2 regions of the Bradyrhizobium sp. 6(2017) genome follow, and region 2 is predicted to be linked to the other one. Evidence: riboswitches for the same ligand, from Rfam matches in the RefSeq annotation. Region 2 holds a riboswitch; the other holds the start of a gene.
What was found. Region 2 has a riboswitch for cobalamin ahead of G6P99_RS05860 (TonB-dependent receptor). Riboswitches for the same ligand answer to the same signal wherever they lie in the genome.

Region 1: another riboswitch for cobalamin. It lies ahead of G6P99_RS17585 (DUF1636 family protein); the one in region 2 lies ahead of G6P99_RS05860 (TonB-dependent receptor).

What each region holds. Positions count from the first base shown of each region.
Region 1 is NZ_CP049289.2:3,787,429-3,792,332, forward strand. It holds gene cobD (threonine-phosphate decarboxylase CobD) at 1-830, shown strand, start outside; gene G6P99_RS17575 (cobyric acid synthase) at 832-2,280, opposite strand; gene cobO (cob(I)yrinic acid a,c-diamide adenosyltransferase) at 2,292-2,945, opposite strand; cobalamin riboswitch at 2,982-3,192, shown strand; gene G6P99_RS17585 (DUF1636 family protein) at 3,287-3,661, shown strand; gene cobW (cobalamin biosynthesis protein CobW) at 3,658-4,692, shown strand; gene cobN (cobaltochelatase subunit CobN) at 4,692-4,904, shown strand, end outside.
Region 2 is NZ_CP049289.2:1,239,996-1,244,899, forward strand. It holds gene G6P99_RS05850 (amidohydrolase family protein) at 1-807, shown strand, start outside; gene G6P99_RS05855 (CobW family GTP-binding protein) at 809-1,738, shown strand; cobalamin riboswitch at 1,982-2,177, shown strand; gene G6P99_RS05860 (TonB-dependent receptor) at 2,284-4,563, shown strand; gene G6P99_RS05865 (peptidase) at 4,566-4,904, shown strand, end outside.

The sequences.
Region 1 (4,904 bases), 2.5 Mb from region 2:
CGTTGCCGTCGCGATCCGAGATCGAATCCCTGCACACCGCCGCGCGGCAGGCTTATGCGACCGACGCGCCGATCTTGGCGATGGGCGGTGCGCAGGCCGCTATTCAGCTGCTGCCCCAGCTGGCGTCCCGGGGGCGGGCGCGTGTCCTGGCGCCGACCTACAATGAGTATGCCGCAGTGTTGTCGGCCGCCGGATGGGACGTCGACGAGGTGTCCGATCTCGCAGCGCTTGCGGGCGCCGGTCTTGCCGTGGTCGTCAACCCGAACAATCCCGATGGGCGGCACCATGAGCGGCGCGAGTTGCTCGCGCTATTGCCGCGCGTCGGCCGGCTCGTGATTGACGAGAGTTTTGCGGACGCCGTGCCGGACCTGTCGCTCACACCGGAAGCCGGACGAGCGGGGCTCGTGATCCTGCGCTCGTTCGGCAAATTCTACGGGCTTGCCGGGCTGCGGCTCGGCTTCGCGATCGGCAGCGAGACGGATATCGCCGCGCTTGCGGCGATGGCGGGCCCATGGCCGGTGTCGGGGGCCGCAATCGCGATCGGGCGGCGGGCGCTGCGCGATCACGACTGGGCAAAGGCGACGGCCGCGCGGCTGGCGGCCGACTGCGTCAGGCTCGATGCAGCGGTGCGATCGCAGGGGTGGACCCTGGTCGGTGGCACGCCGCTGTTCCGTCTCTACGAGACCCGCGATGCGCTGGCCGCACAGGACAAGCTTGCGCGCGGGCTGATCTGGTCGCGCGTCTTCCGGCAGCGGCCGGGATGGCTGCGCCTCGGTTTGCCCGGCAGCGAGGCCGAATGGGCTCGCCTCTCCACGGCATTGTCGCGCTGACCTAGCGCGCCAGCGCGAGCAGGCCTTCGACGTCGAGATGGGTCTCGATGTGTTCGGCGAGCGCATCGAGCGCGCTCTCGACCCGGGCGCCGTATGGCTGGTCGGCCGCGGGAATATCGAGCCTCGCAAGGAACGCCTTGCGAAATTGGTCTGACGTGAACAGGCCGTGCAGATAGCTGCCGTGAACGCGACCATCCGCGGAAACGGCACCTTCTGCTGCGCCGTCAAGCGTCGCAAAAGGCCGCGCGCGATCCGGACCGTCGGTGCGCCCGATGTGGATTTCATAGGCGCTGATCGGCTGAGATGTGGCAGCATGCACCGCGCTGACGCGCGTCAGCGTCTTCTGCTCGGTCATGACAGTTGTGATATCAAGAAGTCCGAGGCCGCGCGTTTCGCCGGCCGGGCCTTCGATCCCGTCGGGATCGGCGACGCTCTCGCCGAGCATCTGATACCCGCCGCAGAGGCCAAGGACATGGCCGCCGCGGCGATGATGCGCCAGGAGATCGATGTCCCAGCCTTGCGCGCGCAGGAAGGCGAGGTCGCCGCGGGTCGATTTCGAGCCGGGCAGGATGACGAGCCGCGCATCACCCGGGATGGCTTCGCCTGGTCGCACCATCACGAGATCGACGCCGGGCTCGAGCTTCAGCGGATCGAGATCGTCGAAATTCGCGATGCGCGACAGCGCAAGGAAGGCGATCTTGCACTGGCCGGGCTTGCGCGCGTCGGCGAGCCCGAGCGCGTCTTCGGCCGGAAGCTCACCGGCGCGGGTAAACCAGGGCAGTACGCCAAAGCCGCGCCACGCCGTGCGGGATTCGATCAAGCGGTAGCCGTCGTCGAACAGCGTCGGATCGCCGCGGAACTTGTTGATGAGAAAACCCTGGATCATCGCGGCATCCTCGGGATCGATCACCGCCTGGATACCGACGAGCTGCGCGATCACGCCGCCGCGGTCGATGTCGCCGACCAGCACCACGGGCACGTCAGCCCGGCGCGCAAAGCCCATATTGGCGATATCGGACTTACGCAGATTGACCTCGGCGGGGCTGCCGGCACCTTCGACCAGCACCAAATCGGCGCGATCCTTCAGCCGCGCAAAGCTCTCCAGCACCGCGCCCATCAGCGACGGTTTCATAGCGGAATATTCGCGCGCGCGTGCGGTCGCGATCCGTTTGCCGTGCACGATGATCTGGGCACCGACATCGCTCTCCGGCTTCAGCAGCACCGGGTTCATGTCGGTGTGCGGCTCGACACCGGCGGCGAGCGCCTGCAGGGCCTGCGCACGTCCGATCTCGCCGCCGTCGATGGTCACGGCCGCGTTGTTGGACATGTTCTGCGGCTTGAAAGGCAAGACGCGCAGGCCGCGTCGTCTGGCAGCGCGCGCCAGGCCCGCGACGATGAGCGACTTGCCCACGTCCGAACCCGCTCCCTGGATCATCAATGCGCGCGCCATGGCGATAACAGTCAGAACTCGACGCCCGGTTGGGCCTTGATGCCGGAGCGGAACGGATGCTTCACCAGCGTCATCTCGGTGACGAGATCGGCGATCTCGATCAATTCATCCTTGGCATTGCGTCCGGTGAGCACGACATGCGTCATCGGCGGCTTCGACGTGGTCAGGAAGTCGACGACATCGGCAATGGCGAGATAATCGTAGCGCAGCGCGATGTTGATCTCGTCGAGCACGACCATGCGCAAGCTCGGGTCTGCGATCAGCTGCTTGGCCTTCTCCCAGCCGGCCTGCGCCGCCGCGATGTCGCGCGCGCGATCCTGGGTCTCCCAGGTAAAACCTTCGCCCATCGCGTGGAATTGACAGAGCTCTCCGAAATGCCCGGTGAGCAGGCGGCGCTCGCCGGTATCCCAGGCGCCCTTGATGAACTGCACCACGGCGCATGGGAAGCCATGCGCCACGCAGCGCACGATCATGCCGAAGGCGGAGGAGGACTTTCCCTTGCCGGCGCCGGTATGAACGATGATCAGACCCTTTTCGCCGCTCTTGGTCGCCATGATCTTGTCGCGGGCGACCTTTTTTTTCGCCATCTTGGTCGCGTGGCGCGCATCCAGCGAAACCTCGCTGCTGACGACCTCGTCTTCGGCGCCGTTTTCTTCAGAAATCATGACGTTCCTTCGGCTTGACAAGTTCGAGCCACGGACGAATGGTGGGCCCGCGTTGGTTCCTGTCCTACGACAGGCGAAGAGGGAATGCGATAGGGCTCAAGGTGGGCCTGAAAAGCAGCCGCCCCCGCGACCGTGACCGGAGAGATGCCCAAAGCCACTGATTCCTTGTCGAGAATCGGGAAGGTGGGCATCGAGGGAGAAATCCTGCTCCGCAAGCCGGGAGACCTGCCAACGCAACGTGTTGTGAGACCGGCGGACGGGGTGTTCCGCGACGGGGAAACGAACCCATTCACAACGGTTCGTGTGCCTCTTCGCCTCCCGCTGTTAATCCAGGATGGGCGATGAGCGTTACACTTCATGTCTGCATCACCTGCCGCGCCGGCCAGACGCTGGCGGAAGGTGAGCTCGCGCCCGGTGCGCGCCTGTATGCCGCGCTTGTTGAGGCCGGCGTGCCCGATGACGTCAATCTTGTTCCCGTCGAATGCCTGTCGGCGTGCAGCCAGGGTTGCTCGGTCGCGCTCAGTGCGCCGGGGCGGTGGTCCTACGTCTACGGCCGCCTGTCCGCTGACAATGCCAGGGATGTGATCGCGGGCGCCACCGCCTATGCCGCGGCGCCTGACGGCATCGTGCCGTGGCGCAGCCGTCCGGAAATCTTTCGCAAGCAATCGCTCGCTCGAATCCCACCCCTTGCCGTCGTGCCGGAGGCCGCAGAATGACTACGCTCGCCAAGGTTCCGGTCACCGTCGTGACCGGTTTTCTCGGGTCCGGCAAGACAACGCTGATCCAGCATCTGATCCGCAACGCCAACGGCAAGAAGCTCGCGGTGCTGGTCAACGAATTCGGCAGCGAAGGCGTCGACGGCGAGATCCTGAAGTCGTGCGCCGACGCCAATTGTCCGGCCGAGAACATCGTCGAGCTCGCCAATGGCTGCATCTGCTGCACCGTCGCCGACGATTTCATCCCGGCCATGGAGCAGTTGCTCGCGCGCCGGGTGAGACCTGATCACATCGTGATCGAGACGTCCGGCCTCGCTTTGCCGAAGCCGCTGCTGAAGGCGTTCGACTGGCCGGAAATCCGCTCGCGGATCACGGTCGACGGCGTGATCGCGCTGGCCGATGCGGAGGCCGTTGCTGCCGGCCGCTTTGCGCCGGATCCGGCCGCAGTCGATGCACAGCGTGCGGCCGACGACAATCTCGACCACGAGACGCCGCTGTCCGAAGTGTTCGAGGACCAGATCGCCTGTGCCGATATCGTGCTGCTGACCAAGGCCGATCTCGCCGGAGCCGAGGGGATCAAGGCGGCCAAAGCGGTGATTGCGGCCGAAATGCCGCGCGAGGTGCCGATGTTGCCGATCGTCGACGGCGTCGTCGACGCGCGGGTCATCCTGGGACTCGAGGCCGCCGCAGAGGATGATCTCGCATCGCGGCCGTCTCACCATGATGGCGAAGCCGAACACGAGCACAATGATTTCAACTCCGTAGTGATCGATCTTCCCGAGGTTTCGGATGTCGAGGCACTGGTGGCTTCGATCAAGGGGCTGGCGCGCGAGCAGAACGTGCTGCGCGCCAAGGGCTACATCGCGGTCGAAGGCAAGCCGATGCGGTTGCTAGTGCAGTCCGTCGGCGAACGGGTACGGCATCAGTTCGACATGCCTTGGGGCACGCGGCCGCGGCAGTCGAAGCTGGTCGTGATCGGCGAACACGGCGATATCGATGAAGCTGCGATCAGGGCGCGACTAGGTGTCTGATGCACGTCGTCTTCCGCGAGAGCCGCGGCCTTGAGGAGACCGCGACGCCAAGGGACCTCGGCCAGGATCCGGCCGATCTCGTGGTGTTGTCGTTTTCCGACAGCGATCTCGCCGCCTTCGCGGCCGGCTGGCGGCGGGGCCGCGCCGCGCTGCCGTCGCTGCGGCTCGCCAATCTCGCGGAGCTGCGCCATCCGCTCTCGGTCGATACCTAT
Region 2 (4,904 bases):
GCGCATATGCACATCTGCCACTTCAACTCGTCGAGCAAGACGGATATCGAACGCTGTGTTGCGCTGATCGCGAAGGCGCAAGCGCAGGGCTTGCCGATCACGGTGGAGGCCTATCCCTACGGCACCGGGTCGACCGTGCTGGCGGCGACCTTCTTCAGCGATCCCAAATTCGAGGAGCGCAACGGCCTCGGCTACGATTCGGTGCAGCGCGTGACCGACGGTCACCGCTTCGGCAGCCGCGAGGAGCTGCTGGCGGCGCAGGCCGAAGAACCCTCCACGCTGGTGCTGTGGCATGTGCTCGATATCGAGAACAACCAGCATCATCGCGACCTGCTCGACATGGCGGTGCTGTATCCGGGCGGTGCGATCGCGTCCGACGCGATGCCGTGGACGCTGTCGGACGGCCGCCCCTACACCGGCGACGCCTGGCCGCTGCCCGATGATGCCACCTCGCATCCGCGTTCGGCCGGTTGCTTCACCCGCTTCATCCGCGAATGGGTGCGCGAGCGCAAGAAAGTGTCGCTGCTCGAGGGCATCCGCAAATGCGCGCTGATTCCGGCGGAAATCCTTTCCGCAAGCACGCCGGCGATGCGCGCCAAGGGCAGGTTGCAGGTCGGAGCCGACGCCGATGTCGTGGTGTTCGACTTTGAGACCTTGAGCGATCGCGCGACCTTCTCCGCGATGAACCGACCGGCGGAGGGTGTGCGGTATCTCGTGGTCAGCGGCCAGCCGCTGATCAACGACGGCGTCCTCGATGTCGCGGCGCGGCCGGGCCGGCCGGTGCGCCGGCCGGTCGCCGGAGGCTGACGTGCCGGTCCCGATCCTGCTGGTCGCGGGTTTTCTCGGGGCGGGCAAGACCACCGTCGTGAACCATCTGCTGGCGCATGCACAAGGGCGGCGCATCGCGGCGGTGGTCAACGATTTCGGCGCCATCAACATCGACGCGGAGCTGATCGCGGGCGCCAGCGACGGCGTGGTGAGCCTGAGCAATGGCTGCATCTGTTGCACGCTGGAGGGCGATCTGCTGCGCACGCTCGCAAATTTGCTGCGGCGTGATCCGCGTCCCGAGTTCATCGTGATCGAGACCAGCGGGATCGCCGATCCCGCCGACATCGTGCGCAACCTGATGGATCCCGTGATCTGGAAGGAAGCGCCGCTGGAGACCGTGCTGTGCGTGGTCGACGCCACGCAGCCTGCGACGATGCTGGACGATGCGCTGCTGCGGTCGCAACTGCGGGCGGCCGATGTGGTGGCGCTGAGCAAGGTCGACCTGGCTGATGCCACCGCGCGTACCGCGATCCGCGACGCGGTACGCGCGGTGCGGCCGGCGGCGGTCGTGGTCGATGCGCTGCATGGCGAGGTGCCGACGGAACTATTGCTTCCGGCGGATATCGATCATTTGCCGGCGCCGCGCGAGACCGCGCCACGACGGCCGGTGTCCGACCGGTTCGAGACGCTGAGCTGGACGTCGGAGCGGCCGGTGCGGTTGCCGCGCTTGCAGCAGGCGATCGGCAGGCTGGCGCCGAAACTCGCGCGGGCGAAGGGATTGTTCGAGACGGTGGAGCAGCCTGGGCGACTGACAGTGTTTCAACTCGCCGGCGGACGCGCGACATTGGCTGCGGGCGGCGTGCCGGCACCCGGCGTGCCGCGCACGCGAATCGTGTTCATCGCCGAGATAGGTGTGCTCTCGCGCGCCGAGATCGATGCGATCATGGCAGGCTGCGTCGAAGCTACCTGAGTTTTCCGTCACCCCCGCGCAAAGGCTTTGCCTTTGTCGCTGGAGGAGCGCGTAGCGCGTCTCGAAGGGTGCACGGCCACCAGCCGGGCCGTCGATCCTTCGAGACGCCGCTACGCGGCTCCTCAGGAGACGGGTTAAGGAGGTCTCCGCGTCAGCGATACAAGCCGTGTGTCATCGCCGCAGCACCGTCCCGCAAAGCACGTGCGCGACAATCGCGCCGAATTGACAGCCCATCCCGCACCACCTATCGTTTCCGCCGACGGTTCCCTTCGGGGATCAAAAGGGAATGCGGTGCGAGGGTAACCCCAATGCCGCAGCTGTCCCCGCAACTGTAAACGGCGAGCCTTTCGTCAATTTGCCACTGGACCATTCGGTCCGGGAAGGCGTCGACAGGCGACGACCCGTGAGCCAGGAGACCTGCCGTCAGTCGTGGTCACACGCGAGCACATCGGGCGGGGGCGTCCTGGTGGGATCGGAGCACTGCCTTTTGGGCAATGCGCCAGTCCGCGTTCGCGGTGACGTGCCACGTTACCGCGGGTCCTTTCATGTCTCCGTCTTCTCCCGTTGCGCGCCGCTGGCGCCTCGGCCTCGTTTGCTCCCTGTCATCGCTGCTGCTGCCGGCTGAAGGTGGAGCACAAACACCGCCACCAACCAGGCTCGATCCGATCGAGGTCTCGCCCTCGGCATCCGAAAAGCCCAAGCCCGCGGCGCGAAGCAGCAACTCGGCGTCGTCGTCGCGGCCACGCTCCAGACCTGTACCGGCCGCGGCAACCGGCAACACACCGCGCGCCGCAGCGTCGGGCGCTTCGGGATCGGCGTCGCCGACGCTCAACGCCACCACGCCGGGGAGCACCGGCAGCCGTCTGAATCTAACGCCGCTGCAAACGCCGGCGAGCGTCGAGATCATCACGTCGCAGACCATCGCCGAACGCGGCCAGCATAATGTCACAGATGCCGTCACCCAGGACGCGGCCGGGTTCATCGCAACGCCGGCTCCCGGCAATGGCGGCCTGTCGTTCAGCACCCGCGGCTTTGCCGGCAGCAATTCGGTGATGACGCTGTATGACGGTACGCGCTTTTATATCGGCTCGGGAACCCTGACGTTCCCGTACGATACCTGGTCGACGCAGCGCATCGAGGTGCTGCGCGGCCCGGCTTCGGTGCTATACGGCGAAGGCGCAATCGGCGGCGTCATCAACGTAATTCCGAAAAAGCCGCTGGGCACGCCCTACAACGAAGCCGAGGTCTCGCTCGACAGCAACATGACGCGGCGGCTTTCGGTCGACAGCACCGGTCCGATCAATCCCAATGTGTCCTACCGGATCAATGCCACCGGCAACATGTCGGACGGCTGGGTCGATCGCGACAAGACCTCGAATGCGGTGGTCTCGGCCGCGGTGCGGGTGCAGGCGTCGGAAAATCTCGCCTTCACGCTCTCCGAGGATTATGGCGACCGCAGCCCGTCGCGCTATTTCGGCACGCCGCTGATCAACGGCGCGATCCAGGACGCGCTGCGCTTCAAGAACTACAACGCGCTGGACAGCACGATCCGCTATCAGGACAGCTGGACCCAGTTCAAGACCGAGTGGGACGTCGCCGACGGCATCAAGATCAACAACACGCTCTATTATCTGACCAGCGAGCGGCACTGGCGCGACATCGAGAGCTACACCTGGAATCCGAAGACCAATCTGATCGATCGCGGCAACTATATCGAGATCTTCCACGACCAGAAGCAGGCCGGCAACCGGATGGACGCGACCTTCAGCGGCCACATCTTCGGCCTCGAGAACCGCTTCGTTGCGGGATTCGACGTTAACCACATCGACTTCACCCACACCAATAACTCGCCGTTTGGCGGCGCGTCGTCGGTCAACCCCTACGTCTTCGATCCCGGATCGTTCTTCGCGACGACCACTGCGACATCGCCCGGCTTCAATGCGATCGTCAATCAATACGCGCTGTTTGCGGAGGATCGTCTGTTGCTGACCGATCAATTGTCGCTCGTCACCGGCGTCAGGTACGATCGCCCCGAGGTCGACCGCACCGACTATCGGACGCCGTCGAACAGTTTTGACGTCGCGCTCTCGGGCGCCAGCTGGCGCACCGGGGTGGTCTATGAACCGATCAAGAACCTCGCGTTCTATGGTCAGTATGCGGTCGGCGTCGATCCGGTCGGCAATCTGATCTCGCTGTCGGCCACGCAAAAGACCTTCCAGCTCGCCACCGGCAAGCAGACCGAGTTCGGGGTCAAGCAGTCGTTCCTGGGCGGGCGCGGCGAGTGGACGCTGGCGGGCTATCAGATCGTCAAGAACAATTTGCTCGTTGCCGATCCGAACAATCCCGTCGGCCTCGCATTGCAGGTCGGCCAGCAATCATCGCGCGGCGTCGAGGCATCGGTCGGACTGGCGTTGGATTATGGCTGGCGTGTCGACGCCAATGTCGCGCTGCTGCAGGCGAAGTACGACAACAACAGCCAGCTGGTGAGCGGAAAGCTCGTCAGCTATGCCGGCAACGTTCCGATCAACGTACCGCAGCAGGTGTCGAACGTCTGGTTGACCTGGGACTTCGCATCCAACTGGTCGGTCTATGGCGGCGTCCAGATCGTCGGCCAGATGTACTCCGACCTTGCCAACACCCAGTTGCGGCCGGGCTACAATGTGGTCAATGGCGGTGTCAGGTGGAAGCCGGATGACCGCACCACGGTTGCGTTCCGCGTCTACAATCTGTTCGACAAGGTCTACGCGGTGACGTCGCCCTATGCCGGGCAGTGGCTGCTGGGCATGGCGCGCACCGCGGAACTCTCCGTCAACGTGAAGTTCTGATCATGCGCAACACTCTGGTCCGGCGAGGGCGGCGATGGCTGTATGTCGTCCATCGCTGGATCGGCATCGCGACCTGCCTCTTGTTTGCGATGTGGTTCATCTCCGGCCTCGTCATGATGTACGTGGCCTTTCCGCGCCTCACCGACGGCGAGCGCCTGGCCGCGCTCCCTGTCATTTCGTGGGGCAAGGTGCAGATCGCGCCTGACCGCGCGATGGCGATCGCGGGCATGGAGCATTATCCGCGCGATCTGCGGCTGTCGATGATGGACGACGTTCCGGTCTATCGCATCGCCGGCTGGAAGGGAGGCACCGTCACCATTTCGGCGGCCGACGGCAGTATC